Regions from separate parts of the Microbacterium sp. ZKA21 genome, predicted to be linked through region 1. Evidence: predicted binding sites of a transcription regulator. Region 1 holds the regulator's gene; the other holds the start of a gene.

Region 1 (15,038 bases):
CGCCTGGCCGTGAACATCGGGAACGCGCTCGGAACGGCCCTGCTGCTCTTCTTCGTGCTCTACGGCATCGGCTCGCCGGCGGCGACCGCCGAGGACGATCTGCTCCTGCTCATCGTGATCTACACGGTCTTCGTCGTCGCGGCGTCCCTCCTCGCGGGAAGGATCTCGGACCGCTCGGGGCGCCGCCGAACACTGGTGATCGGCTCGGCTCTGGTGCAGGCTCTGTCGGCGATCATGATCCTCGCGGCCCCCACGTTCCTCGGCACGGCGATCGCCGCGGCCGTCATGGGCATCGGCTACGGCGCGTACATGTCGGTGAGTCTGGCGCTCGCGACCGATCTGCTGCCGGACGGGCTCGACAGTGCACGAGACCTCGGCGTGGTGAACGTCTCGGCCAGCCTCGGTCAACTGCTGGGGCCGCTGATCGGTGCGGGCCTGGTCGCTGCGATGGGCGGATTCTGGCTGCTGTTCGCCGCCGCCGGTGCGCTGTCGGTCGTCGGAGCGGTCATGACGGCGGCGGTGCGTCCCGCGCGAGAGTCGCGACGGCCAGATCCAGCAGTGCGTTGAAGACCCGCGGCCGCATCGTGGTGACGAGGTGCGTCGTGCGGGGGACGAGGATCAGTTCGGAGTGCGGCGTCAACTGCTGGAACAGCCGTTCATGCATGCGGAGCTGATCGAATTGTCCGTTGATCCACCAGACCGGAATCCGGATCCGGGGGAGCGCCGCGGTGAGATCGAGGTCGGCGAGGCTTGCGAGCGCGGTGTCCTGGGTGTCCAGCGCATAACCGCCAGCTTCGTAGTCCCGCCGGGTATCGGCGGGCAGCGTGGCGTAGAGGACACGTCGGGTGAGCCACATCCCGCGATCCGGAAGCGCATCGAAGCGTCCGGCGAGGAACCGATACGTCGACAGCGCGACGCCACGGGGGAGAGCCGTGCAGGACGCCCCGATCAGGCCCGCCAACTGCGGCGGGTTCTCCTGCCCCGCGTAGGCTGCGGCCAGCAGGCCGCCCATCGAATGGCCCACCAGCAGCACCGGAGCGTGAGCTGCGGCATCCTGTACCGCCCGATCGATCGTCGCGAACGCCTCCGGCAGCGTGAACGGCTCGGCCATGCGCGAGCCGTGCCCTGGCAGATCGATCGCGACAGCGTCGACGTCGCGTGCTGCGAGATACTCCAGCTGGCCGCGCCACATAGTGCGGGACGTGCGGATGCCGTGAACGAGGACGACGCGGGGCTTCACGCCATCAGCATAGGGATCCGCGTGCCGGACGCACGAAAGCGGGGCCGGTGGATGAACCACCGACCCCGCTTCAGGACGCTTCTACGAGCTCAGCGACCTTACTTCTCGTAGCCGACGTTCTCGACCGGCGTGATGCCGAACAGGTCGAGGCCGACGTAGGGCTCAGGCGTGAGGTTCGCCAGGCCCGCCTTGACGGTCCAGATCTCCGGGCCGTTCAGGACGGGGATGATGCCCCAGGTCTCGGAGAAGATCTGAGCTTCCATCTCCATGGCCTTCTTCGTCTGCTCCACCGGGTCGGAGATCGTCTCGAGCTCTTCGTGGATCATCTTGTCGATCTCCGGCGTGCCGGTTCCCGACAGGTTCAGGCCGCTGTCCGAGCAGTACAGCTGGCAGAACCAGGCGGCACCGAACGGGTCGGACGACGTGAAGTTGAGGAAGAAGAGGTCACCGTTCTGCGTGTTGTAGTCCTCGGCGAACTCCGCGGACGGACGCTGGTCGATCTCGACCTCGACGCCGACAGCCTTCAGCTGCGACTGCACCGCGAGCGAACGCGCACGAGCGGTCTCGGTGTCGGAGTGAACCGGGAAGACGAGCGACAGGCGCTGGCCGTCCTTCTCGCGGATGCCGTCCTCACCGGCGACCCAGCCGGCCTCGTCGAGAAGCTTGTTGGCACCTTCGGTGTCACCGTCCTTGCGGCCGGCCTCCTCGAGAGCGTTGCTGTAGTCGGGCTGGAACGAGAACAGCGTCAGCGAGCCGGCGGGCTCCTCGGTGTAGTTGAGACCGTTGAAGATGATCTCCTTGATCTGCTCGATGTTGATCGCCTCGAAGATCGCCTTGCGGACGTCGAGTTCGGCGAGCACCGGGTTCGCGGAGTTCAGCGTGAAGATCGCGTTCGCGGTCGCCTGACCCTTGTAGGTCTCGACGCCCTCGAGATCCTCGACCTGGGCGAGCAGCTCGGCGCTGCCGGTCTCGGCCATGTCGACCTCGCCGTTGCGCAGTGCGTTGACGGCAGCGGTCGGCTCCATCTGGATGAAGGTGACCTTGTCGAGGAGCGGCTCGTCGCCCCACCACTTCGGGTTCGGCGTGAGGGTCACGACGCCACCGGTCTTGTCGTAGTCCTCGACCGTGTAGGGACCTGCGCCCCACTCCGGGTGCCAGTCACCGAGGAACGCCGTGTTGAAGAGCTCGGGCGTGTTCACGGCCGGGTGCAGCAGCTGGGAGAAGACCATCTCGGGCCAGGCGAACTCGCCCTTGAAGGTGACGATCACGTCGTGGTCGTTCTCGCCGGCCTCGACGGACTCGATTTCCTTCCAGCCGTCGGTCGCGTTCGGGAGGTAGGCCTCGTTCTCGCCGTTCTGGGCCGTCCAGGTGGCCTGGAAGGCGGTCACGTCGATCGGTGTTCCGTCGTTCCAGACGGCTTTCTCGTTGACCTTGAAGTGCAGGACGGTCTTGCCGTCCTCGACACCGAAGGAGTAGTCATCCAGGTACGCCGGGTTCGGCTTGATCGTGCCGTCCGGGTCCATCAGCAGCACCTGCGGGCGGAACCAGGTTCCGACCTGCGTGACGCGCGCGTCGCCGTCGCTGTGGAAGTAGTTCAGCTGCTCGGCGATGTTCGAGATGGGGATGCGCAGCTCGCCACCGGTCGCGAGGTTCTCGCGGGGCTGGGGGTTGTAGTCTGCGCCTTCGACGGTCTGGGGGCCTTCGCCCTCGCCGCCGTTGCCGCCGCCACCGTTGCTCGCTGGTGCACATGCGCTCATGGCGAGTGCGAGGGCGCCGCCGAGAGCGGCGATACCCATCAGCTTCTGATGCCGTTTCATGGTACTCCTTAGTGCCTTTTGGCCTTACTTGGGATAGAGGCAGACTATGTCGCCTCCGGCGGGGAGATTGCGATGCACGCCGATTCGTTATCGGACTGTGCAGAAAGCGTCACAGGACTGTTCGATAACCGTCATCGTTTCGCCCCGGATGCGCGCTCCGGCTCAGCCGACCGCGGCCGTCGCGGCGTCGAATCCTTCGACCGGAAGGATGATCCGCTCGCGTGTGCGCTCGACATCGGGGTCCGGGATCGGGATGGCCGACAGCAATGCCTTGGTGTACGGATGCTGCGGGTTGTCGAAGACCTGATCGACATCGCCGTGCTCGACGAACGACCCGCGGTACATGACCGCGACCCGGTCGGCGATGTGCCGGATGACCGCCAGGTCGTGCGCCACGAACAGGTAGGAGAGCCCGAGCTTCGACTTGAGCTCGTCCAGCAGGTTGATGACACCGGCCTGGATCGACACGTCGAGCGCCGAGACGGGCTCGTCGAGGACCACGACCTTGGGGTTAGTCGACAGCGCACGTGCGATGCCGATGCGCTGACGCTGTCCGCCCGAGAAGGCCTGCGGGAAACGGTCGCTGTGCGCGGGATCGAGGCCTACGAGCGACATGAGCTCCTCGACGCGGTCGAAGACCTCGTTCTTGGGCATGCCGATCGCGAACATCGGCTCGGCAATGATGTCCCAGACGGTCATGCGCGGGTCGAGCGCGCCCATCGGGTCCTGGAAGACGATCTGCAGATCGCGACGGAGCTTGCGCTCCTCGGCACGGGACTTGATGTCGCCGACGCTCTTGCCCGCGATGCGGATGTCGCCGTCCTCCTGCTTGACGAGATCCATGATCTGCAGCAAGGTCGTGGTCTTGCCGCTGCCGGATTCGCCCACGATCGCGAGGGTCTCGCCCTGGCGCACATCGAAGTTGAGTCCCTTGACGGCGTGCACTTCGCCGACTTTGCGCTTGAAGAGCGAGCCCTTCATGAGCGGGAAGGTCTTGTTCAGGTTGATCGCTTCGAGCATGATCGGCCGCTCTTCGCGGGGCGTCTGCACGAGTGCGCTCTCGGGGATCTCCGGCAGGGGGAACACCGGCATCCCGCCGATCCGGCCCTCGTCGTCGATGTCGTCCGCACGGATGCAGGCGACGGTGTGGTCTCCGCCGCCTTCGGTGGCGATGCGCTCCAGTGTCGGCTCTCCCGTGCGGCAGGCGTCGATCGCGATCGGGCACCGCGCCGCGAACGGGCAGGCATCCGGCAGATCGATCAGCAGCGGCGGGTTGCCCTTGATCGGGATCAGCGGGACCTTCTCAGCCTTGTCGACCCGAGGGATCGCACCGAGCAGGCCGATCGAGTACGGCATCCGCGTGTGGTAGAAGAGTTCGCGAACCGCCGCGTGCTCGACAGGCTTGCCGGCGTACATCACGAGGACGTCGTCGGCCGTCTTCGCCACCACGCCCATGTCGTGAGTGATCATGATCATGGCGGCGCCGGTCTCATCCTGCGCCTTGCCCATGAGCTCGAGGATCTGCGCCTGGATGGTCACGTCGAGGGCCGTGGTCGGCTCGTCGGCGATGATCAGCTTCGGGTTGTTCGCCATCGCGATCGCGATGACGACGCGCTGGCGCATACCGCCGGAGAACTCGTGCGGGAACGCCTTCATGCGGCGCTCGGGCTCCGGGATGCCGACGAGCGAGAGCAGCTCGACCGCGCGGTCCCACGCATCCTTCTTCGACAGGCTGCGATGCACCGTGAGGGCTTCGATCAGCTGGTCGCCGATGGTGAAGACCGGGGTGAGCGAGGTCAGCGGGTCCTGGAAGACCATCGACATGCCGTTGCCGCGGATCACGGAGAGCTGCTTGTCGGTCTTGCCGATGAGCTCCTGGCCGTCGTAGATGATCGAGCCGGTGACCTTGGCGTTCTCGTCGAGCAGGCCCATGATCGCGAGCGACGTGACCGACTTGCCGGATCCGGATTCGCCGACGATGCCGAGCGTCTTGCCAGATTCGAGATCGAACGAGACGCCGCGCACGGCATCCACGCGTCCGGCCTCGGAGGGGAAGCTGACCTTGAGGTCGCGGACGGACAGTACTGTACTCATGCGCGACCTCCAGCCGCCGAAGTCGGATCCAGGGCGTCGCGCAGGCCGTCGGCGATGAGTGCCATCGACACGGTCAGCAGCGTCAGCGCGAGGGCGGGGAAGTAGAACAGCCACGGAGCACTGACGAGGGTGCTCGAGCCGTAGCCGATCAGCGCACCGAGCGAGACGTCGGGCAGCTTGACTCCGAATCCGAGGAACGACAGCGCGGTCTCGGTCAGCACCGCCGAGACGACACCGAGCGTGAAGTTGATCACGAGCAGCGAGCCGATGTTCGGCAGCATGTGCCGGGTGACGATCTTCAGGCCTGGCAGGCCCGCGTAGCGCGCTGCGTGGATGTACTCGCGCTCGCGCAGTGAGAGCGACAGCGTCCAGATGATGCGCGCCGGCATGAACCAGCCGACCACGAACACCATGACCAGGGAGATCACGATCCAGTTGCCGCCCGCGTCGTTGGAGATCATCGCGAGGATCAGGAAGTTCGGGATCACCATCATGAAGTGGATCACGATGAGCATGATCCGCTCGTACGGGCCGCGGAAGTACGCAGCCGTCGCGCCTACGATAGCGGAGACGGCCGTCGTGCCGAACGCGACGACGACGGCGATCATCATCGAGCGCTGAAGACCTGTCGCCACCTGCGCGAAGTTGTCGTTCCCGGATCCGTTGGTGCCGAACCAGTGCTCGGCCGACGGCCCCTGGCGCAGCGCCAGGAAGTCGAGATCCGACGGGCTGTACGGCGAGATGAGCGGCCCGATGATCGCGAACAGCACGAGCAGGATGAGGATCACGATGCCGATCAGTGCACCGCGGTTGCGCATGAAGCGGCGCGTGTACAGCTTCATGAGCGACGTGCGCTTGCGCGTCTTCAGCTTGTTCTCGATCTCCGCAGAGACCTCGATCGCTTCGATGGACATCAGTTCACCCGCACTCTCGGATCGAGGATGACAACGGTGATGTCGGCGAGGATGGCGCCGATCGCCGTCATGAGGGCACCGAACGCGGCGACCGCGACGACGCCGTGGATGTCGTTGCCGTTCAGGGTCGTGATGAAGTACCGCCCCATGCCGTTCCAGTTGAAGATCGTCTCGGTCAGGACCGCCCCCGTGAAGACGGCGGGGATCGTGAACGCGACCTGCGTGGTGACGGGGATCATCGAGGTGCGCAGGGCGTGCTTGCGGATGGCCTGCTGCTTCGTCAGTCCCTTCGCGCGTGCCGTGCGCACGTAGTCGGCCTTGATGTTGTCGAGCAGCAGGGAGCGCTGCAGGAAGTGGATGCCGGCGTACCCGGTGATCACAAGGCTCAATGTCGGCAGAGTCAGATGCTGGAGGACGTCCACCAAGACGGGGAAGAAGCCCTCGACCCCGGGGCTGGAGGAGCCGACGACGTAGAACACGGTGGTGCCGACGGCGTTGTTGAAGTTGATCGCGAGCAGCACGAGGGCGAAGCCCGACACCACGGTGGGGATGTTCATCGTGATGATGCTCGTGCCCTGGCCGATGCGGTCGGCGAGCTTGTACTGCCGCGACGCTGTGTACACGCCGAGCGCGATGCCGAGGATCGTCGTGATGATGGTCGCGCCGAGCACCAGCTCAGCGCTGACCCAGACGCGGTAGGCGACCTGCTCGTTGACCGACTCTCCGGTGGGTCCCATGCCCCAGTCCCAGTGGAACAGGATGTTGGAGAACCAGGTCCACCACCGCTGGAACAGCGGGATCGAATCGCTGAGGTTCCGAGGGACGAGAAGCGCATCGATCTGCTCGGGTGAGAGCGGAGGCCGGCGTCCGACGTAGTTGTTCTCGGGATCGAGATAGTTCCATGCCAGGAAATAAGTGATGTTCGTCGCGATGACGATCATCAGCACCCACCCCAGGAGGCGGCGCACGAGGTACTTGATCAAGGTGTTGAGTCTTTCTCTATACAGACGCGCGCGGGATCTTCCGACGCAACGCTGGGTCGGGATGATAGTCAAGCACCATCCGCGGTCTTGCGCGATGCAACACCGTTACGTGTCTGTTACGGAGTCGTATCGCCTGTGGAACTCAGTGTCACTGAGAGAGCCAAGGCAACTTCGCGAGACTATCACTGGTTTCGACGAATCGGGGATTAGGGACGGCTCACCGTAGAATCGTCGAGACATGTCACCACGCGCTCTCACCCCGCTCTCGCCTGCCGCGACGCCGCCTTCGCAGATCCGGAATTTCTGCATCATCGCCCACATCGATCACGGCAAGTCGACCCTTGCCGACCGGATGCTGCAGATCACCGGAGTCGTCTCCGATCGCGACATGCGCGCGCAGTACCTGGATCGGATGGACATCGAGCGCGAGCGCGGCATCACGATCAAGAGCCAGGCCGTCCGGATGCCGTGGCAGATCGACGGCGACACGTTCGCGCTGAACATGATCGACACCCCCGGCCACGTCGACTTCACGTACGAGGTGTCGCGCTCGCTGGCCGCGTGCGAGGGCGCGATCCTGCTCGTCGACGCCGCCCAGGGCATCGAGGCCCAGACGCTCGCGAACCTGTACCTCGCGCTCGAGAACGACCTGCACATCATCCCGGTGCTGAACAAGATCGATCTCCCGGCCGCCGACCCGGAGAAGTACGCCAAGGAACTCGCCTCCCTCATCGGCGGCAAGCCGGAGGACGTGCTGCGCGTCTCGGGCAAGACCGGCGTCGGAGTCGAGGAGCTCCTCGACCGACTCGTGCAGGAGATCCCCGCTCCTCAGGGCGACGCGGACGCACCGGCACGCGCGATGATCTTCGACTCCGTCTACGACGCGTACCGCGGTGTCGTCACGTATGTCCGCATGGTCGATGGCAGCCTGAGCCCGCGCGAGCGGATCCAGATGATGTCCACCGGAGCGACGCACGAGGCTCTCGAAGTCGGCGTCTCCAGCCCGGAGCCGGTGCCCTCGAAGGGCCTGGGGGTCGGCGAGGTCGGTTACCTCATCACCGGAGTGAAGGACGTCCGGCTGTCGAAGGTCGGTGACACGATCACGACGGCGCGCAAACCATCCACTCAGGCGCTGCCGGGCTACACCGACCCGAAGCCGATGGTGTTCTCGGGCATCTATCCGATCGACGGCAGCGACTACGCCGAGCTGCGCGAAGCGCTCGACAAGCTCAAACTCTCCGATGCGTCGCTGCAGTACGAGCCCGAGACATCCGTGGCGCTCGGATTCGGCTTCCGCTGCGGGTTCCTCGGACTCCTGCACCTCGAGATCATCACCGAGCGACTCGAGCGCGAGTTCGGCCTCGACCTCATCACGACGGCGCCGAGCGTGATCTACGAGGTGCTCACGAGCGACACAGGCGAAACCGTCACGGTCACGAACCCGAGCGAGTACCCGGACGGCCGTATCGGTTCGGTGTCGGAGCCAGTGGTGAAGACCGCGATCCTGCTGCCCAAGGACTATGTCGGCACCGTCATGGAGCTCTGCCAGTCCCGACGCGGAACTCTGCTCGGCATGGAGTACTTCTCCGAGGAGCGCGTCGAGCTGCGCTACAACATGCCACTCGGCGAGATCGTCTTCGACTTCTTCGATCAGCTGAAGTCCAAGACGCAGGGGTACGCCTCGCTCGACTACGAGCCCGCCGGCCAGCAGGAAGCGGACCTGGTGAAGGTCGACATCCTCCTCCAGGGCGAGAAGGTCGATGCGTTCAGCTCGATCGTGCACCGCGACAAGGCGTACGCCTACGGCACGATGATGGCCGAGCGGCTGCGCAAGCTCATCCCTCGCCAGCAGTTCGAAGTCCCGATCCAGGCCGCGATCGGCGCGCGCATCATCGCCAGAGAGACCATTCGCGCGATCCGCAAGGACGTGCTCGCCAAGTGCTACGGCGGTGACATCACCCGCAAGCGCAAGCTGCTCGAGAAGCAGAAGGAGGGCAAGAAGCGCATGAAGATGGTCGGCCGCGTCGAGGTTCCCCAGGAGGCGTTCATCGCAGCGCTCTCCGGTGATGTCGAGGGCAAGGAGAAGAAGTAGTCGGCTCCGCGGGTCGGAGGACCCTCTCAGGGAGGATGGGTAGGCTGGAGATCATGCGGCGCGGTACCTTCCGAGACGACACGGTGGACTATGCGGCCGTGGGGGCGACTCATGCCCCCGACCTCATGCAGTATCCGCCGGAGCACAGCATCCCCGCGGAGAACGCCTGGCGGATCGGCAGCGGAGCCGAGCGCTTCCGGACGGCGGGTGACGCACTGCTGTCCTGGACGGCGCAGCGCGCGGCCGGACTCTCCGTCGACGATGTCCGCCCGGCACCGGGACCCTCCTACTCGGGCGTCAGCTTCGATGCCGAGGGCAATGCGATCGCGCCCAGCCGTCGTGACGTCGAGCAGCGCTTCGATTCAGAGGGGCTTCCGTACGCCGGCGCCGGCATGACCGTGCATCTGCGCGGCCGCGTCGCCGGGATGCGCGCGGATGCCGAACTGCGTGTGATCTCGGTGACCGAGGACGCCAGGCGCATCGGCTTCGTGCTGGGCACCGTCGGCGGGTCCGTGGTGAAGGGCGAGGAATCGTTCGACATCGAGTGGCGCGAGGACAACGACGAGGTCTGGTTCACGGTCCGTGCGTTCGACGCGCCGAGCGGCCTGCTGTATCGCACGCTTCCGGCGCTCGTGAAGCGTCGTCGTCGTGAACTCTTCGCACGGTACCTGCGGGCGATCTCCCCGTTGTACGCGACTCCGCTCTGATGGCGGGGCCCCTTCCGATCGGCGATCCGGCACCCGTCGACGGTCGCCTGCCCGCCGATCTGCGGATCGACGGCGAGACTCCGTTCTCGGCGTACCTGCACGTGCCGTTCTGCCGGGTGCGCTGCGGATACTGCGACTTCAACACGTACACGTCGAGCGAGTTGCGCGGCGCGAAGCAGGAGGACTACGCCACGACGCTGATCGCCGAGATCGACCTCGCGCGTCGAGTGCTCTCGGACGCCGGCGCGCTGCGGCCGATGGACACCGTCTTCTTCGGCGGTGGCACGCCGACGCTGCTCCCGGCGGGCGATCTGGCACGGATGCTGACAGCGGCGGCTGATGCCTTCGGGCTGCGCGACGGGGCGGAGGTCACGGTCGAGGCGAACCCGGACACGGTCACGCCGGAGGTGGCGAAGACGCTCGTGGATGCCGGGGTCACGCGTCTCTCGATCGGAATGCAGTCCGCGGTGCCGCACGTGCTCGCCACCCTGGACCGCACGCACGAACCGGCGAACGTGCGCACCGCGGTCGAGGCGGCGCGCGACGCCGGACTCGCCGTGAGCGTGGATCTCATCTACGGAGCGCCGGGGGAGTCGCTGGCCGATTGGGAGACCTCGCTGGATACTGCGCTGGCACTGTCGCCGGATCACATCTCCGCATACGCGCTCATCATCGAGGACGGCACGAAGCTCGCGCGTCAGATCCGCCGCGGCGAGGTCCCGAAACCGGACGACGATCTGCAGGCCGACATGTACGAGCTCGCCGACCGCCGTCTCGCGGATGCCGGGTTCGAGTGGTACGAGGTGAGCAATTGGGCTCGCCCTTCGACAGGCTCAGGTGCCGAATCGACGGGCAACCGCTCGCGTCACAATCTCGCCTATTGGCGCGGTACGGACTGGTGGGGGTTCGGCCCCGGAGCCCACAGCCATGTCGCCGGGCTGCGCTGGTGGAACGTCAAGCATCCGGCTGCGTATGCTCAGCGGCTCGCGGCATCCGAGTCGCCGGCAGCCGGCACCGAACGGCCGGATGAGGAGTCCCGGATGCTCGAGCGGGTGCTCCTGCTGAGCCGGATCCGTGAGGGCATCGCGATCGCCGATCTTCCCGATTCGAATCGTTCGCGCGTTGCGGGCCTGATCGCCGATGGCCTCGTCGAGCCCGCCGCAGCGCTCTCCGGCCGCGTGCAGCTGACGCTGAAGGGTCGGCTGCTGGCCGACGCAGTGGTGCGCGAGCTCACGGACTGAGCGGCAGCAGATCCAGAGGCTCCTGCCTGCGCTGGGGACCATCGCTGATCCGTGTGTCGTACCGGCGGGTCGTTCGGCTCTCGTCGAAGGCCGGCCAGCCCGGATCTCCCGTCGCGATGAAGCGGATCCAGTCCGCATTCATCGCGGCGGCCAGCTCCCGCGGAGCATCAGGGCCCGCGAGTCGGTGCGACTCGGCATCCGCGAGTCGGTCGAAGACGAAGCCGAGCTCGAGCGCGTGCGCGGCGCGCAGGTCACGCACGGGGCTCTGCCACGCGAATTCGTACAGGTAGGTCGGCGACGGCTTCGCCGTGGCGACGCGCGTGGCCGGTGCGCGGAGGATGGCATCGGTCGCCACCTGGCCGAAGATCTCACCGGTGGAGGCGCCGGGCCACGCGCTCCGGTAGGCGCGGATCGCGCGCGCGGGGATACGCAGCGCCAGGCGGGCGGCGAACAGCTTGAGCTCCGTCACGCCGGCGAGTGCCTCGGGCGTGAACCAGAGCCGGTACTCGTCCGTGTTGGATCCGATCAGCAGGGGCGTCTCGATCGAGGCGAGTACGTCGTGCGGGGAACGCGGCAGGCTCTCGGGGTCGATCGTGAGCTGGAACCCGGGAGCGCCGCCCAGCGGCGAGCTTCCGGTCGCGTGCTGCCGGCGCGCCTCGAGTAGCTCATCCGGCGCGACAGCTGCGAAAGCGTCCCTCGTCGGTCGGATGCCGAGCCGCTTGGCGAGCTGGGCCGTGACGCGACCGGCCTTCTGCGCGGACTGCGCCTGCAGGGGGCCGGACTGGATGATCGCCCGGGAGACAAGCGCCCGTGAATCGTCACGGGCGAGGAGACCGGCGACGAGTGATCCACCGGCCGATTCACCCATCACGGTGATGCGCGCGGGGTCGCCTCCGAAGGCCGAGATCTCACGATGCACCCACTCCAGGCCGGCGGCGACGTCGCGTAGCCCGAGGTTGCGCGGCGCACCGTCGAGGACCGAGAAGCCCTCGGACCCGAGCCGATAGCCGATCGAGGCGAAGACGACACCGGCCCTGGCGAAAGCCGTGCCGTCGTAGCCGGGCAGGGCCGGCGCTCCGCGCTCGAAGGCGCCGCCGTGGATCCAGAGCACCACCGGTGCCCCGGCGGCGCCCTCTGGACTCCAGACGTTCGCCGTGAGGATGTCGTCGCCGGGGATCCTCACGCTGCCGAGCAGTTCGCCGATCGCCCCGGGGTACGGCAGCTGCGGGGCGGTGGGGCCGAACGCGGTGGCGTCGCGCACACCCTCCCAGGCGGCGGGCGGCTGCGGTTCGTGGAAGCGGTTCGCACCGAACGGCGGGGCCGCGTACGGGATGCCGAGAAAACGTCGGATCCCGGCATCCGCTTCGCCCTTCAGGATGCCGGTGGAGATGGTGACCTGAGGGTGAGCGCTCATGTCCTTCATCGTACGGGCGCGCCCGATCCGCGACATGAGCGCGGTCGGACTCGAGCGACGGGTAGAATTGGCACTCGGAAGCAGTGAGTGCCAGCGGGAGGAGAGCGGTCATGGTCACTGAGCGCGGTCTGCAGGTGCTCCGGGCGATCGTGCAGGACTATGTCGCCACGCATGAGCCGGTCGGGAGCAAGTCGATCGTCGACCGCTACTCGTTCGGTGTCTCGGCGGCGACCATCCGCAATGACATGGCGCTGCTCGAGGACGAGGAGCTGATCACGGCTCCGCACACGTCGTCGGGGCGGGTGCCGACGGACAAGGGCTATCGGGTCTTCGTCAACCACCTCGCCCAGTTGCGTCCGCTCTCCACGGCACAGCGCAGCGCGATCGAGATGTTCCTCGCGGACCCGACCGATCTCGACGACCTGATGGCGCGTACGGTCCGCGTGCTCACGCAGCTCACCGGACAGGTGGCGCTGGCGCAGTATCCGTCGTTCGCGCGCGCGCATCTCACGCATCTCGAACTCGTCGCGCTCGCACCGAATCGGCTGCTCGTCGTGCTCGTCACCGACGCCGGGGGCGTCTCCCAGCGCATCGCCGGTCTCCCGGTCGATCTGGACGAGGCCGAGGTCGCAGTGCTGCGTGCCCGGTTGTCCGCATCCATCACCGGGCGGGCCGTGAGCGAGGCGCGCGAACTGGTCGGCGCCCTCGCCGCGACGGTGAAGCCCGGGCGCACCGACATCGCTCAGCGCGTACTGGCCGGCGTCATCGCAGAGGAGCTGGACGAGTTCCGTCAGGAGAAGCTCGTCATGGCAGGAGCTGCGACTCTGGCTCGACGGGAACAGGACTTCCGCGGCAGCATCCACCCGCTTCTCGAGGCGATCGAGGAGCAGGTGACGCTGCTGCGGCTGATGAGCGAGATGGTGACCGACGAGCAGGGACTCGCGGCCAGCATCGGCACGGAGAACGAGCCGTTCGGTCTGGGCGAGGCCTCGATCGTGGCGAGCAACTACGCCACCCCTGGCGGGATGGCGCGGGTCGGCGTGATGGGCCCGACCCGGATGGACTATCCGAGCAATCTGGCGGCTGCGCGGGCTGTGGCCCGCTACCTGTCCCGGTTGCTCGACGAAGACGAGAGGTGACTGTGGCGGACCACTATGAGGTCCTCGGGGTGTCGCGCGACGCGTCCCAGGACGAGATCAAGAAGGCGTACCGGCGACTGGCGCGGCAGCTGCACCCGGATGTGAATCCGGGTGACGATGCGTCGGAGCGGTTCAAGCTCGTCACGCACGCATACGACGTGCTCAGTGACGAGGAGTCGCGACGCCGCTACGACATGGGCGGCGACGACAACGGCGGATTCGGTGCCGGCGGCTTCGGCGGGTTCGGGGACATCTTCGAGACGTTCTTCGGCGCGGCGGGCGGCGGCCGGAGTGCGCGCCCCCGATCTCGTCGCGAGCGCGGCCAGGATGCACTCGTGCGGGTCGATCTCGACCTCGGAGACGTGGTCTTCGGCGCGCACCGGGACATCGAGGTCGACACCGCGGTGCTCTGCGAGACGTGTCAGGGCTCCTGCTGCCAGGAGGGCACGTCGCCCGTGACGTGCGACATCTGCGGCGGCTCCGGGCACGTGCAGCGTCAGGTTCGGAGCCTTCTCGGCAACGTCGTCACCTCCCAGCCGTGCGGAACGTGCGAGGGCTACGGCACGACGATTCCGTACCCGTGCGCGACATGCGCCGGTCAGGGCCGGGTCCGCTCGCGCCGGACGGTGTCGCTGGACATCCCGGCCGGCGTCGAGACGGGGCTGCGCCTGCAGCTGCCCGGTTCCGGCGAGGTCGGCAAGGCCGGCGGTCCGAACGGCGATCTGTACGTCGAGGTCTCGGTCGCGTCGCACGCCACGTTCAGCCGCGAGGGCGACGATCTGCTCGCGACCCTCGAGGTCGCGATGACGGATGCCGTCCTCGGCACGGAGACGACGATCGACGGGCTCGACGGACCCGTAGACCTCGAGATCCGGCCGGGTGTGCAGTCCGGTGATGTCCTGACCATCAAGGGCCGCGGCATCACGCCGCTGCGCGGCACGCAGCGCGGCGACCTCCGGGTCGGAGTGCAGGTGCTCACGCCCACCAAGCTGGATTCGGCCCAGCGCCGCCTGATCGAGGACTTCGCGAAGAAGGCCAAGGCGCCGAAGCCTCAGCTCGCACAGTTCCAGCAGGGGCTCTTCTCCAAGCTCCGCGACCGGTTCCGCGGGCACTGAGTCATGGCGCTGCACTTCGTCGTCGAATCCGCGTCGGATGCCGGTGAAGGGAGCATCGTCTCGCTCACGGGTGCCGAGGCGAAGCACGCCGCCGTGGTCCGCCGTGTGCGGGTCGGCGAGACGATCACGATCGGGGACGGCGCCGGGGTCTGGCTGGACGGTTCGGCCGTCGATGTATCGGCGTCGCGCGTCGACGTCCGTATCGGACGCCGCCACGAGATCGCGAAGCCGTCTCCGCGTCTGGTGCTCGTGCAGGCGCTCGCGAAGGGCGACCGCGACGAG
Region 2 (15,038 bases), on a different contig from region 1:
CTCCGGGCAACGCGCCAGCGCTGTCTGGAGTGGGGCGTGGGGAGCGAAGGGTCAGAAGTCCATGCCACCCGACGGGTCGCCGACCGGAGCCGGGTTCTTCTCGGGCTTGTCGGCGACGACGGCCTCGGTCGTGAGGAACAGACCGGCGATCGACGCGGCGTTCTGCAGAGCGGAACGCGTCACCTTGGCCGGGTCGATGATGCCCGCGGCGAACATGTCGACGTACTCGCCCGTGGCCGCGTTGAGGCCCTGACCGATCGGCAGCTCCGCGACCTTCGCCGCGACGACGCCCGGCTCGAGACCTGCGTTGAGGGCGATCTGCTTCAGCGGAGCCGAGATGGCCACGCGAACGATGTTCGCGCCGGTCGCCTCGTCGCCGTCGAGCTCGAGCGCATCCAGAGCCTTGGTGCCGGCCTGGATGAGCGCGACGCCACCACCGGGGACGATGCCCTCCTCGACGGCCGCCTTGGCGTTGCGAACGGCGTCTTCGATGCGGTGCTTGCGCTCCTTGAGCTCGACCTCGGTCGCGGCACCCGCCTTGATGACGGCGACGCCACCGGCGAGCTTCGCCAGACGCTCCTGCAGCTTCTCGCGGTCGTAGTCGCTGTCGGTGTTTTCGATCTCGCGACGGATCTGGGTCACGCGGCCCTCGATGGCGTCGGTCTCACCGGCACCCTCGATGATCGTGGTCTCGTCCTTGGTGATGATGACCTTGCGGGCACGGCCGAGCAGGTCGAGCGTCGTGTTCTCGAGCTTCAGACCGACCTCTTCGGTGATGACCTGACCACCGGTGAGGATCGCGATGTCCTGCAGCTGCGCCTTGCGACGGTCGCCGAAGCCGGGAGCCTTGACGGCAGCCGACTTGAAGATGCCGCGGATCTTGTTGAGCACGAGAGTCGCGAGGGCCTCGCCCTCGACGTCCTCGGCGATGATGACGAGCTCCTTGCCGTCCTGGATCACCTTGTCGACGACGGGGAGAAGATCCTTGATGTTCGAGATCTTCGAGTTCGCGATGAGGATGTAGGGCTCCTCGAACACGGCCTCCTGGCGGTCGGGATCCGTGACGAAGTAAGGGTTGATGTAGCCCTTGTCGAAGCGCATGCCCTCGGTGAGCTCGAGCTCGGTGCCGAAGGTCTGCGACTCCTCGACGGTGACGACGCCCTCCTTGCCGACCTTGTCGATCGCCTCGGCGATCAGCTCGCCGATCGAGGCGTCAGCGGCCGAGATGGACGCGGTGGCCGCGATCTCTTCCTTGGACTCGATCTCCTTGGCGCTGGAGAGCAGCTCCTCGGTGATGGCTGCGACGGCCTTCTCGATGCCCTTCTTCAGCGAGATCGGGTCGGCGCCGGCTGCGACGTTGCGCAGTCCCTCGCGGACCAGAGCCTGAGCGAGGACGGTCGCGGTGGTGGTTCCGTCACCTGCGACGTCGTCGGTCTTCTTGGCGACCTCCTTGACGAGCTCCGCGCCGATCTTCTCGTACGGGTCGTCCAGCTCGATCTCCTTGGCGATGGACACACCGTCGTTCGTGATCGTGGGGGCGCCCCACTTCTTCTCGAGCACGACGTTGCGACCACGCGGGCCGAGGGTCACCTTGACAGCGTCGGCGAGGATGTTCAGGCCGCGCTCGAGACCGCGACGGGCCTCCTCATCGAAAGCGATGATCTTTGCCATGAGTTTTGTCGTCCCTCCTGGACGTATACGTTCGGTTTAGCACTCGGAGTGATCGAGTGCTAACGCCCATTCTGGCACTCGACCCCATCGAGTGCAAGCCGCGTACGCGCAGAGAGAAACAGTCGCGGAACGAACCGGACGCTACTCGCCCGTGGACTCCTCGTCCGCGTCGTCCAGGCCGATCACGACGGCGAGCTGCGACTGGTCGGTGTCGTTCATGGCCGCGTAGTAGTCGCTCTGCTCGACGGCTGCTCCGCCGATCAGGTTCGCGAGCCCGATGGCGGCCTCGGCATCCTCTTCGGCGACGTAGTACACCGTGGTCTCCGGGAAGTCCTGCGACGATGCGGGACTCGTGAGCACGAGAGCGGGGTCGAAGCCCTCGTTGATCAGCTGTTCGCGCATCACCTCGTCCGCACCGTCCTCGGGCGTGGCGTTGAGGATCAGCACGGAATAGGACGTGTCCACGATCCCGGTGTCCTCCGGAACCGGCGCGACCGACGCCTCGGGAGTAGGGAACAGCACGATGCGCCCCATGACGATGAGCGACACGAAGACGCCGACGACGAGCAGGACGAGCGCGGCGACGACGGACCAGAGCAGGACCATCCAGCCGTTGCTTCCGGGGTTCTCAGCGCGATGAGCGCCTACGCGTCCGGACGTGCGGGGGACATCGTCGAAACGATCACGAGCGGGCTTGGACACCCCTCGATGCTAGGGCATGCTTCTCGGCATCCTCTTCAGGGATGTTCAGGATGCCGTGCCACCGATCTCAGCCGACGAAGCCCTGCATGCGCACGGTGCGCTGCGCGCCGCGGGCGTCGCGGATCCGGCGCAGCCGCCGGACCAGCAGCGGGTCGTGCGCGAGCGCCTGCTCGGTGTCGATCAGACGCCAGAGCAGTTGGTAGTAGCGTGCGGGGCTCATGCCGAGCTGCGTGCGGATCGTCTCTTCCTTCGCACCGCTGTGCCGCGGCCAGGAGACCTCCAGCGCGAGTATCGCGCGATCGCGGTCCGTCAGATCTCCGAGCATGCCCGAAGCCTACGCCGCGACTCGCTCCGCACTCGGGAGCGACTCCCGACGAGATCCGAGCCCGCCCCCACGAGCGCAACCACGCTCTGCCAGTTCCCAGCCCGCGCGCGCCGGCACGCGCTCCGGCGCGAGAGAATGGCTTGTGACGACTCAGGAGGTCCGGATGTCCTACAGCGTGAACAAGTCCGATGAGCAGTGGCGTGCGGAGCTCGGCGACCAGCAGTACGCCGTGCTCCGCCAAGCAGCGACCGAGCGGGCGTGGACCGGCGAGCTGCTCGACGAGGAGCGCGCGGGGCTGTACACCTGCGGCGCGTGCGGTGCCGAACTGTTCAAAAGCGGCACGAAGTTCGATTCGGGCTGCGGTTGGCCGAGCTTCTACGAGTCGGTCCGCCCCGACGCGGTCGAGCTCATCGAGGACACGACCCTGGGGATGGTGCGCACCGAGGTGCGCTGTGCCAGCTGCGGTTCGCACCTCGGCCACGTCTTCCCCGACGGATTCGGCACGCCGACCGGCGACCGCTACTGCATGAACTCGCTCGCGCTGAACTTCACGCCCGAGACGTCCGACGCGCCGGCGACCCCGCAGTCGTGAGCGCCCTCGACGCGGTCCTCGCCCGCCAGTCCTGGTCGAAGGTCACCGATCAGGCGCCGACGCACGAGGAGCTGCTCCCCCTCGTCGCAGCGGCCGGACGCGTCGCCGATCACTCCTCGCTGCAGCCCTGGCGGCTGATCGAGCTGCGCGGCGCGGACCGCGAGGCGCTCGGCGCCGCCATCGCGAAGGCGCAGGGCGACAGGCATCCATCGTCCAAGCCGCTGCGCGCGTCGCTTCTCATCGCCGTGGTAGCGAGCTATCGCAAGAGCGACAAGGTGCCCCGGTGGGAGCAGGAGGCCGTCGCCTCCGGCGTCGCGCACACTCTCAGCCTGCTTCTCGACGAGGCCGGCTGGGGCGTCATCTGGCGCACCGGTCACTACACGCGGTCGAAGGCGGTCGCGAAGGCGCACGGTCTGAAGAAGAACGAGGAGCTCCTCGGCTGGCTCTACGTCGGCGGCAAGCCCGCGAAGAAGCCGGGACGCCGCAGACCCGTGGATGCCGAGTCCCTGTTGACCCCGATGCCGGCCGGGAAGACCAAGAAGAAGTAACTCAGCGCCGGCGCGGACGGATGACCGCCACGAGAACGCTCATCACGGCGACCGCCACCATCGCGATGGTCTGCCAGAGCGCTGGGCCGGCCTCGGCGGGCCAGAGCGCATCGATGATCACGGCCGTCACCAGCTGTCCCAGCACCGATCCGAGGCCGAGCAGCAGCACCCCGGTCTGCGCGACCAGCCGCGCGCCGAGGAAGATGTAGGCGACCCCGAGGAGACCGCCCAAGTACATCCACGGCTCGTCGGGCAGCGGGTTCGGCGGCCCGTTCACGGCGACGCTCGCACCCGTTCCGATCGCGAGGACGATCGTCCCCGCGATGAAGCTCGTCGTCGTGGCGATCATGGGAGATTCGACGCGTTGCGCGAGACGGCCGTTCGCGGCCTGCTGCCAGGCGATGCCGACACCGGCCGCGAACGGCAGCAGCAGCATCCACAGCGGGGCCGAGGCGAGCACGTCGCCGCCGAGCGAGATGCCGACCGCGAGGAGCGCCAGCGCTCCTCCGGCGACGCGCCCCATGGTGACGGCCACGACGCCGGCAGGACCGAACCCGATCCGGTCGAGGACCAGCCCGTGCAGCGTCTGCCCTGCGACGACGCCGACCGTGAACAGAGAGACCCCGAGGACGGCGCCGGTCAGACCCTGCGTCGTCACGGTCAAGGCCCCGCAGGCGCCGCCCAGCAGCATCCAGACCGGGATCGTCCTGGACCGGATGCCGCGCCACAGCCGTGCCATTCCGGCACGTCCCGAGGGGAGCACGCCGACCAGGACGACGAGCAGCAGGAGACCGGAGGCGAATGAGACGAGTCCAGCGACGATCCCATCGCCGAGTCGGACGCCGAGGACGCCGTTGATGCGCGCCTGGATCGCGGTCATCGCTCCGATCGAGACCGCGCCGCCGATAGCGACGAACGCGGGCAGTCGGCGGGTACGAGGCACTCCTGCCACGCTACCCGACCGCATGTCGGACGTCGGGGATACTCTTGCGGCATGTGCGCGAGCTATGGACTCGATCCTCGATTCACCGATGCGGAGCTGCTGGCCGAAGCGGATGCCGACATCCTCGACGGTCTGCGGGAGTGGGCCGAACGCAATGCCGGGGAGACGCTGCGACCGACCGGTAAGAATCTGCGCAATCTCAACCCGATCGTCCTCGCCACGGACGGGGACACGACGCTCGAGCCGGCGTGGTGGGGATTCCTCGTGAACGGCGAACCGGCTCGGTTCCCCTCGATCAACACCCGCTCAGAGCGCCTGCAGGATCAGCCGGGGAAGGCCCGGTCGCGCGCGATCGTCCCTGCGACCGGATGGTTCGAGCTGCAGAAGCCCGATCGGGTGTGGCACGAGTTCGGTCTCGACACCGGGGCGCTGTTCGGCATGGCCGCGGTGACGCAGCGGGGCCGGACCGCGGACGGCGAATGGTTCACGTGCTTCTCGATCGTCATGCGCCCGGCTCCCGAGCACCTGGCCGGCATCCACGATCGGATGCCGGTGCTGATCCCGACCGACTACGCGCACGAGTGGCTGCTGGGCGAGGGCGGGCGCGAAGTGATCGACGAGGCGCTCGCGGCCGCGGCATCCCTGGACGAACGCGTCATCGCGACCCCGCGCAGCAACGACAAGGGCGTCGCGGAGAAGCTGTTCTGATGGATGACGAAACGTTGATGCAGACTGCCGCCGCACGAGCGGACGAGCTGCCCGGCGCCGGGCTCGAGCATCCGTTCGGCCCGGAGTGGGATGTCTTCAAGGTGCGCGGCAAGGTGTTCATGCTGCAGACGCTGTACTCCGGCCGTGCCATGGTGACCGTGAAGTCGCACCCCGAGGATGCCGAGGCGCTCTGCGCGACCTTCGCCGACATCGCGCCGGGCTATCACATGAACAAGAGGCACTGGATCTCGGTGACCCCGGGCCCGTCCATCGAGCCGGGCCTCGTGGAAGAGCTCGTGACCGAGTCCTACCGACTCGTCGTCGAGAAGCTCCCCCGCGCTCAGCGTCCGGTCGATCCGAACGTGTTCGGGGTCGCGTCACCTCACCAGGCGTAGGCCTCCGGGGCCTGGCCGCCCGGGCCGGGGAAGATCTCGTCCAGCGCGCGGAGGTCGTCTGCGCTGAGCTCGATGTCGAGCGCGGTGACGGCCGACTCCAGCTGCGCGACGGTCCTCGGACCGATGATCGGCCCGGTGACGCCCGGCTGGTGCAGCAGCCACGCGAGCCCCAGAGCCGCCGGCTTCCAGCCGCGTTCCTGCGCGAAGCGCTCGTACGCCTCGACCTGGTCCTCGTGCTCGGCACGGGTCTCGGCGGCGCGACCGGTGTTGGAACGCGCGTTCGCGTCGGAGGAGCCGCCGCTCAGAAGCCCGCCGCTGAGCGGCGACCAGGGCAGGATGCCGAGCCCGTAATTCCGAGCCGCAGGGATGACCTCGAGCTCGATCGTGCGGTGCGCGAGGTTGTAGAGCGACTGCTCGCTGACCAGGCCGAGGAAATGCCGCTGCTTCGCGATCTCGTTCGCCTGCGCGATGTTCCAGGCGGCGAAGTTCGAGCTGCCGGTGTAGATCACCTCGCCACTCGAGACGAGGATCTCCATGGCCTGCCACATCTCGTCCCACGGGATGTGACGGTCGATGTGGTGGAACTGGTAGAGGTCGATGCGGTCGGTCTGCAGGCGGCGGAGAGAACCGGCCGCCTCGCGGCGCACCTGCCAGGCCGATGAACCGCGGGCGTTGACGACGTCGCCGCCGACCATCGGCGAGTGCACCTTCGTGGCGAGCACGATGTCGTCGCGAACCCCTGGGCGAGCGGCGAACCAGCGACCGATGATCTCCTCGGTCGCGCCGCGGCCCGCACTTCCGCCGTAGGCGTTGGCGGTGTCGAAGAAGTTCACGCCGAGCTCGAGCGCGCGATCCATGATCGCGAACGAGTCCTCCTCCGAGGTGCGATCGCCGAAGTTCATCGTCCCGAGGACGATGCGAGAGACCTGCGTGCCGGTGCGTCCGAGATGCGTGTAGTCCATAGCAGCCATCCTGACACGACGGCGCGGAGGTGAGGGCGGAATGGAGCCGACTGCGGGACTCGAACCCGCGACATCCTGTTTACAAGACAGGTGCTCTACCAGCTGAGCTAAGTCGGCGTACGGCGCCGAGGCACCGCATCAGAGATTCTATGGCACCGCACCGAACGGTCGACGACCGGCCGGCGGAGGGTCACTCGGCAGGTGTCTCGGTGGGCGTCTCGGTCGTGACCGGAGTCTCGGTCGGAGCGGGAGTCGGCGTCGCCGTCTCCGCCGCCTCGTAGTAGGCGTCGCTGGAGACCGTGAGCACGAACTGCGAGAACTCGGCGGGGTCGTCCAGCGAGCCGACGTACGCCTGGCCGTTGACGACGACCATCGGCGCCGCGCTCAGTGCGAGATCCTCGGAACCGGGCAGCGGGCCTTCGAGAGCACGAGCGGTGGCATCCTTCGCCCAGGACACGAAGTCCTGGCCTTCGATGCACGAGCGGACCTTCTTGCCGTCATCGACGCCCACGGCGACCGCGAGGTCCGCGAGCTCGACGTCCGAGCGTCCGTCGCTGTCGACCTCGGGCTGCCCGACGAGCAGCTCGTGGTTGAACGCGTAGAACTGGGTCGGCGAATACTCGGCGACGCACGCCGCAGCCGCAGCGGCGCGCAGCGAGTACTTCGTGCCATTGGAGTTCGCGGTGAGCAGCGAGACCGGGTGGTACGTGACGGTCGCCGCGCCCTCTGTGATCCAGCCCGACAGCTGGAGGGCGTTGGCGCGCTCGAACTCACCGGCTCCCGGCGACAGGTAGTCGACGTAGATGTGGATGTCGACGGCTCCGGCCGCAGTCGGCTCGGGCGTCGGAGTCGCCTCTTCGCCGGCCTCGGTGGGCTCAGCCGTGGGCGTCGCGGGGATCTGGGCACTGCTGACCGTGGCCCCCGTGATCTCATGGACGACGACACCGTCGTCGTCCAGTCCGCCCGGGTTCAACGTGGGCTCGGAGACCGACGAGTTGACCGCCATCGCGACGGCGGTGCCGACAGCGCCGACGGCGACGACCGCCACCAGTCCGACGATGATCCGACGCACGATGCGCGCGCGGGACTGCTTGGCATTGACCTGCTGGGCCTTCTCCCGAACCGCCTCGCGGGTATTGCGGGTGGCGGGGACGTTCGGCGTTTCGTCGCTCGACATCGTTCCTCTTGAAAGTCTGCGGGGACGGGTTCCCCCAAATGGCCGCCAGATGAAGCAGCACTGGTGTCGATGCTAACGAGGCAGGCTGGGAAATACCCAGATGCCGCAACTCATGGCATACTGAACTCGGCCCAACGGTGGGCCACGGCGGGTGCAACCCGCCGCTTCCATCACAACGGATCGTCCGGCACGTACCTGCCGGTGAAGGAGAAATGCAATGGCATCTGTCACTTTCGATGACGCCACCCGCCTGTACCCCGGCGGAACCCGTCCCGCTGTCGACAAGCTCAACCTCGAGGTGGGAGACGGCGAGTTCCTCGTCCTGGTCGGCCCCTCCGGTTGCGGTAAGTCCACGTCGCTGCGCATGCTCGCCGGCCTCGAAGAGGTCAACGCCGGACGCATCCTCATCGGCGACCGCGACGTCACCGACGTCCCGCCGAAGGACCGCGACATCGCGATGGTCTTCCAGAACTACGCCCTGTACCCGCACATGACGGTCGCCGAGAACATGGGCTTCGCGCTCAAGATCGCCGGCGTCGGCAAGGATGAGCGCGCCGCTCGCGTGCTCGAGGCTGCGAAGCTCCTCGATCTCGAGGACTACCTGACCCGCAAGCCGAAGGCCCTCTCGGGTGGTCAGCGTCAGCGCGTCGCCATGGGTCGCGCCATCGTGCGCCAGCCCCAGGTGTTCCTCATGGACGAGCCGCTGTCGAACCTCGACGCCAAGCTCCGCGTCCAGACCCGTACGCAGATCGCGTCGCTGCAGCGTCGCCTCGGCGTCACGACCGTCTACGTCACGCACGACCAGACCGAGGCCCTCACCATGGGTGACCGCATCGCGGTCCTCAAGGACGGCATCCTGCAGCAGGTCGGCTCGCCGCGCGACCTGTACGAGAAGCCGAACAACGTGTTCGTCGCCGGCTTCATCGGCTCGCCTGCGATGAACCTGTTCGCCGCAGACCTCGCCGACGGCGGAGTGCAGTTCGGCTCCGAGGTCGTTCCGCTGGACCGCGACACGGTCGGCCGCGCGAACGGCTCGCAGGTCACGGTCGGCGTCCGCCCCGAGGACATCACCGTCGGCCCCGCCGACGGCAAGGGCCTCGCGGTCACGGTCGACCTGGTCGAGGAGCTCGGCGCTGACGGCTACCTGTACGGCCACACCGACATCAACGGCAAGCGCTCCGACATCGTCGCGCGCGTCGACGGCCGCAACCACCCGAACGCGGGCGAGACGGTCACGCTGGCTGCGAACCCGGGCCACGTGCACGCCTTCGACATCGAGTCGGGTGAGCGTCTGAACGACAAGCCGATCGTCTCGGCGGCGTAAGCGCACCACACACGCGGCGCGGGCTGACCTTCTGGTCGCCCGCGCCGCGTCGTTTCCCCCGACCGCGGACCATCGAGGAGCATCATGCAGGACGCACTGCGCATCACCGCGAGCGCCGTGGATCCGGGGCTGCTCGGTCTGCCGTGGTCGACGACGTTGGCGAAGTGGCCGTCCGAGCACATCGTCTCGCTCCCCAAGGGCCTCTCCCGGCACCTGGTGCGCTTCGCCGACCTCTCCGGACGCGTCGTCGCCGTCAAGGAGACGACGGCCGAGATGGCCCGCCGCGAGTACGAGATGCTCGGCAGCCTCGCCAGGCTCGATGTTCCGTGCGTGGCCAGGGTGGCGGTCATCGACGGCAGGACGGATGCCGACGGCGAAGCCCTTCCGGCGGCTCTCGTCACGTCGCACCTGCGCTTCTCGATGCCGTACCGCGCCCTGTTCACGCGGGTGCTCCGACCGGACACCGCCACCCGCCTCGTCGACGCGCTGGCGCTGCTGCTGGTCCGGCTGCACAACGTCGGCTTCTACTGGGGCGACGTCTCGCTGTCGAACACCCTGTTCCGCCGAGATGCCGGAGCCTTCGCCGCCTACCTCGTCGACGCCGAGACCGGCGAACTGCACGAAGAGGGCCTCACCGACGGTCAGCGGGCGTACGACCTCGATCTCGCCCGCACGAACATCGCCGGTGAGATCATGGATCTGGCAGCCGGCGGACGCCTCGAACACGGTGTGGATGCCGTGGCGATCGCCGACGGCATCGTCTCGTCCTATCGCGCACTGTGGGATGCCCTCACCGCTCACGAGTCCTTCTCGGCGAACGAGACCTGGCGCATCACCGAACGCGTCGAGAGCCTGAACGCCCTCGGCTTCGACATCGACGAGATGTCGATGTCGACCACTGCGGACGGCACGCTGGTCGAGATCCAGCCCAAGGTCGTGGATGCCGGGCACCACCAGCGCCGCCTCATCCGGCTGACCGGTCTCGACGTCGAGGAGAATCAGGCGAGACGTCTGCTGAACGACCTGGACGAGTTCCGCGCACGGTCGAAGAAGAATTGGGCCGATGAGGAAATGTACGCGCACGAGTGGCTCACGCGCGTGTTCGAACCGGTCGTGCGGGCGATCCCCTACGACCTGCGCGCGAAGCTCGAGCCCGCGGAGGTGTTCCATCAGGTGCTCGAACACCGCTGGTATCTGTCGCAGGCGCAGGGACGATCAGTGCCTCTGGCCGAGGTGCTGACGAGCTACATCAACGAGGTGCTGCGCCACCGGCGCGACGAGGCCACCATCATGGGTCCGCCCACCGAGACGACGGCGATCCCCGTCATCACCGACGCGGTCCCGGTGTCGGACGACACCGCCGCGATCGACTGGCGCGACCTCGTCTGAGGGCTCACGCGCCCGGAGGCTCGAGACAGCGCGAAGCGATGTCTTGAGTGGGCGTGGGGACTAGTAACCGACGGTGAACCGTTCGCGGTGGTGGTTCCCCTGCTCGATCTCGTCGACCACGGCGATCGCGAAATCCGCACCTGAGATGAACGACTTCCCCTCGGCGTCGCGCACGAGGACGTCGCCGCCATCGCGGTAGTGACCGGTCCGCTCCCCCTCGGCCCACGGTCCGAACACCTCGGCGGGGTGGACGAAGAACCAGTCGAGACCGGCATCCGAGTCCTCCAGCAGCGCGAGCGAGTCGATGCCGACCTGCGCCTCGTGCTTGTACTCCTCGGGGAAGTCCTGATCGAACAGACGGGGGCCACCCGGTGCCACCAGGCTGCCGCCAGCGCCGCCGATGACGCCGAGGCGCGTGGACGTTCCGCTGAGCTTCGCGATGAGTCCGCGCAGCGCGCCGAGCACACCATCCGTCATATCGCCGCGGGGTGCGAGGGCGGACACCACGGCATCCGCACCGTCGAAGACGTGGCCGAGGGACTCGATGTCGAGGACCGAGCCCTGGACGGCCAGCGCCCCATCGACCGGATTCGCAGGCTTCGAGCGCGAGACCGAGATGACTTCGTGTCCGCGGCTCACCGCCTCCTGGACGATGTGGCGTCCGGCGTAGCCGGTTCCTCCGATGACGACGATGCGAGCCATGTGCTTCCCCTCTGCTACTTCAGCGCGTTTCGGACGGTGGAGACCTGGTACAGGGCGACGGAGGTCGCGATGCCGGCGTTCAGCGATTCCGTGGCGGTCGAGATCGGGATCGACACGATCTGGTCGCAGGTCTCGGTGACCAGGCGCGACAGCCCCTTGCCCTCCGAGCCGACGACGATGACGACCGGACGGTCGGCGAGCTCGAGCTGCGGCAGCGAGACGTCGCCGTCGCCGTCGAGACCGAGGACGAACACGCCCTGCTTCTTGAACTCCTTGAGCTGCGTCGTGAGGTTCGTGGCCAGCGCGACGGGGATGCGCGCCGCGGCTCCGGCGCTCGTCTTCCACGCCGCCGAGTTGACGCCGGCCGAGCGGCGCTGCGGCAGGATGATGCCGTGTCCGCCGAACGCCGCGGTCGAACGGATGATCGCCCCGAGGTTGCGCGGATCGGTCACGCCGTCCAGCGCCACGAACAGGGGGACCTCGTCGCGGGCGATGACCTGCTCGAGCAGGTCCTGCGGGTGCGCGTACTCGTACGGCGGCACCTTGAGCGCGACGCCCTGGTGCACGCCGTCGAAGCCGGCCATGCGGTCCAGCTCCTGACGGGTCACCTCGAGCATCGGGATGTCGCGGTTCTTCGCGAGGGAGAGCATCTCCTTGACGCGGTCGTCCATCTCGACGCGCTGCGCGATGTACAGCGCGGTCGCGGGGATCTTCGTGCGCAGCGCCTCGAGCACGGAGTTGCGCCCGGTGACCGTCTCGGTGTCGGCGGTGTTGTCCTTCGACCGGGCCGAACGGTTCGGGTTGCCGCCCGAGGTCTGGCGCTTGCCGGCGACGCCAGGGCGGCCCTTTCCGCCCGACGCCGCGTAGCGCTCCGCCGCGGCCTTGCGCTTGCCGGCCACATGCCAGGCGCGATCCTCCGCCTTCGGCGTCGGCCCCCGGCCCTCCAGGGCCTTGCGGCCGAGGCCTCCTGTGCCCTTGGTCGGGCCCTTCTTCTTGCCCTTGCCCGCTGAGGGGTTGCCTGGCTTAGCCATCGATACTCCAATGTGTTCCGTCCGGAGTGTCCTCCAGAGTGATGCCTGCGGCCGCGATCGCATCGCGGATGCGATCCGCTGCGGCCCAATCCTTGTCCGCGCGCGCCTGCGCACGCTGGTCGATCATCGTGCGCACGAGAGCGTCCAGGGCGGATGCCTCGGCACCCGCGCCCTTCGTCTGCTGCGGCGCACGCGGGTCGATGCCGAGCACGTTCGTCATGGCGCCGACCTCGTGCCATGCGATTTCCGCCCCGGCGTGATCGTCGGAGTCCAGCGCCGTGTTCCCACGCCGCACCGACTCGTGCAGCACGGCGAGCGCCTGCGGGACGTTCAGATCGTCGTTCATCGCGAGTTCGAACGACCGGGGCACGCGACCGAATGCATCCGACGCGGCATCCAGAGCTGCGGCGTCGGAGGAGACCGTCGCGTGCGGCGTCTCGGTCATCGCACCGCCGTTCCCTCGACGCACCTCGTTCTCAGCGAAGGTCCGTTCGCCGCGCTTCAGGAACGAGCGGATCCGGCCGAGCGCGGTCTCGGCCTCAGCGTACGAGGCCGGTGTCAGGTCCAGGCTCGAGCGGTAGTGCGCGGCGGCGAGCGCGTATCGCACCACCATAGGGTCGTCCTCGTGCGCCTTGAGGATGTCGGCGGCGAGCGTGAAGTTGCCCAGCGACTTCGACATCTTCTGCCCGTTCACGGTCACCAGGCCGTTGTGCACCCAGTACCGGGCGAAGCCGTCCCCGGCCGCGGTCGACTGCGCGAGCTCGTTCTCGTGATGCGGGAAGCGCAGATCGAGCCCGCCGCCGTGGATGTCGAACTCCGGGCCGAGGTAGCGCTTCGACATGGCCGAGCACTCGATGTGCCAGCCGGGGCGTCCGCCACCCCAGGGCGACTGCCACACGGCATCCGTCGGCTCATCCGGCTTGGCACCCTTCCAGAGGGCGAAGTCCTGCGGGTTGCGCTTGCCGCGGGGGTCCGCGTCCTCCGCGGCCTCCATCGCGTCGATGGACTGCCGCGTCAGAGCCCCGTACTGCGTCCAGGAGCGCACGTCGAAGTACACGTCGCCGGATCCGTCCGGGGCTGCGTACGCGTGACCGCGCTCGATGAGCGTCTGGATCAGCTCCTGCATCTGCGGGATCGAGCCGGTAGCGCGCGGCTCGTATGTCGGCGGCAGGATGCCGATGCCGGCGTACGCCGCCGCGAACTCCTGCTCCATGCGGTACGCCAGCGCCCACCACGGTTCGGCGTCCGTGCCGTTCGCGAGGACCTTGTCATCGATGTCGGTGACATTGCGCACGACGGTGACGCGTCCGTAGCGGAGCTCCAGCCAGCGCCGCAGGATGTCGTAGCTCAGTGCACTGCGCACATGACCGATGTGCGGACCGGACTGCACCGTGGGTCCGCACACGTACATCGTGATGTTCTCGGGATCGAGAGGCACGAAGTCCCGCAACTGCTGTGCGCGGGTGTCGTAGAGGCGGAGTATCACCGCACCAGCCTACCGGGGCGGTGCTGAACAGCCGCCCCTTCAGGATGCCGGGATCAGCATCGCGATCGCGGTCACGGAAATGCCCTCGCCGCGTCCGGAGAACCCGAGCCCGTCGGTGGTCGTCGCCGACACCGTCACGCGTGCTCCCCCGAGCGCGTTCGACAGCACCTGCTCGGCTTCGGGGCGACGTGTGCTGAATCGGGGCCGATTCCCCTGGAACTGCACCGCGATGTTCCCGATGCTCCAGCCCGCCTCGGTCACCAGGTCGAGGGTGCGGGCGAGGAACACCTCGGCGTGGGCTCCGGCGTACTCCGGATGCGACGTGCCGAAGTGCAGGCCGATGTCGCCGAGTCCGGCCCCGCCGAGCAGCGCGTCCACGATCGCGTGAGCCACGGCATCCCCATCGGAATGCCCGGAGAGCGCGGGCTCCCCCGGCCATTCCAATCCGGCGAGCCAGAGGTCGCCCTCGCCGCCGAACGCGTGCACATCCGTGCCGATCCCGATGACCGGAACGCCCGGAGCGGATGCCGCGGACAGCAGGTGCCGCGCCCGTTCGAGGTCGGCGGGCGTGGTGATCTTGAAGGCGCGCTCCGACCCGGCGATGTGGCGCACGTCGTGCCCGGATGCGGCGTACAGCGCCGCGTCGTCGGTGTACTCGATGCCGGAGGCAAGAGCGGTCGCGTAGGCGGCCTCGAGCGGACGTCGCGGGAATCCCTGCGGCGTCTGGGCGGCGGCGAGCTCGGATCGATCGACAGCGCCGACGACGGTCGCGCCGTCGACGCGTTTGAGTGTGTCCACGACGGGAAGGACCGGGATCACGCCGGCATCTCCCGTGACCGCTCGCACGACGGCGTCGATCTGCGTCGCCGCCGTGAGCGCCCGCGCGGCATCGTGCACGAGCACGGTGGTGACGTCGCCCCACAGCGCACCGAGTCCGGCCGCCACGGAGAGCTGGCGGGTGCTGCCTCCGGTGACAACCCTGCCGAGGTCTGCGCGATCCCCGGCCGCTGCGAGCAGCTCGGCCTCCGCCTCGCCCTCGAACCCGGCCGGAGCGACGACGATCACCTGCATCGGCGACGCCGC

The links. Region 1 encodes HrcA, which represses chaperone genes, less so after heat shock. Its sites were predicted from a motif close to TTNGCACTCGNNNNNNNCGAGTGCNAA; they were not measured.
Region 2: groL (chaperonin GroEL) is a predicted target of HrcA. The motif match lies at 1,708-1,734, and genes of this name have one in related genera.

Annotation. Positions count from the first base shown of each region.
Region 1 covers NZ_JBNPVV010000005.1:263,596-278,633, reverse strand. Annotated here, with positions in the region: gene M2317_RS12715 (MFS transporter) at 1-567, shown strand, start outside; gene M2317_RS12710 (alpha/beta fold hydrolase) at 506-1,240, opposite strand; gene M2317_RS12705 (ABC transporter family substrate-binding protein) at 1,339-3,057, opposite strand; gene M2317_RS12700 (dipeptide ABC transporter ATP-binding protein) at 3,220-5,151, opposite strand; gene M2317_RS12695 (ABC transporter permease) at 5,148-6,065, opposite strand; gene M2317_RS12690 (ABC transporter permease) at 6,065-7,048, opposite strand; gene lepA (translation elongation factor 4) at 7,287-9,140, shown strand; gene M2317_RS12680 (DUF1990 family protein) at 9,194-9,847, shown strand; gene hemW (radical SAM family heme chaperone HemW) at 9,847-11,088, shown strand; gene M2317_RS12670 (carboxylesterase/lipase family protein) at 11,078-12,502, opposite strand; gene hrcA (heat-inducible transcriptional repressor HrcA) at 12,613-13,641, shown strand; gene dnaJ (molecular chaperone DnaJ) at 13,644-14,756, shown strand; gene M2317_RS12655 (16S rRNA (uracil(1498)-N(3))-methyltransferase) at 14,760-15,038, shown strand, end outside.
Region 2 covers NZ_JBNPVV010000001.1:719,196-734,233, forward strand. Annotated here, with positions in the region: gene groL (chaperonin GroEL) at 52-1,671, opposite strand; gene M2317_RS03610 (LytR C-terminal domain-containing protein) at 1,813-2,373, opposite strand; gene M2317_RS03615 (DUF3263 domain-containing protein) at 2,441-2,698, opposite strand; gene msrB (peptide-methionine (R)-S-oxide reductase MsrB) at 2,862-3,290, shown strand; gene M2317_RS03625 (nitroreductase family protein) at 3,287-3,838, shown strand; gene M2317_RS03630 (DMT family transporter) at 3,840-4,781, opposite strand; gene M2317_RS03635 (SOS response-associated peptidase family protein) at 4,833-5,489, shown strand; gene M2317_RS03640 (MmcQ/YjbR family DNA-binding protein) at 5,489-5,884, shown strand; gene M2317_RS03645 (aldo/keto reductase) at 5,872-6,846, opposite strand; tRNA gene M2317_RS03650 (tRNA-Thr) at 6,888-6,963, opposite strand; gene M2317_RS03655 (DsbA family protein) at 7,037-8,023, opposite strand; gene M2317_RS03660 (ABC transporter ATP-binding protein) at 8,241-9,347, shown strand; gene M2317_RS03665 (DUF4032 domain-containing protein) at 9,432-10,736, shown strand; gene M2317_RS03670 (NAD(P)-dependent oxidoreductase) at 10,797-11,438, opposite strand; gene rlmB (23S rRNA (guanosine(2251)-2'-O)-methyltransferase RlmB) at 11,453-12,469, opposite strand; gene cysS (cysteine--tRNA ligase) at 12,462-13,955, opposite strand; gene ispD (2-C-methyl-D-erythritol 4-phosphate cytidylyltransferase) at 13,995-15,038, opposite strand, start outside.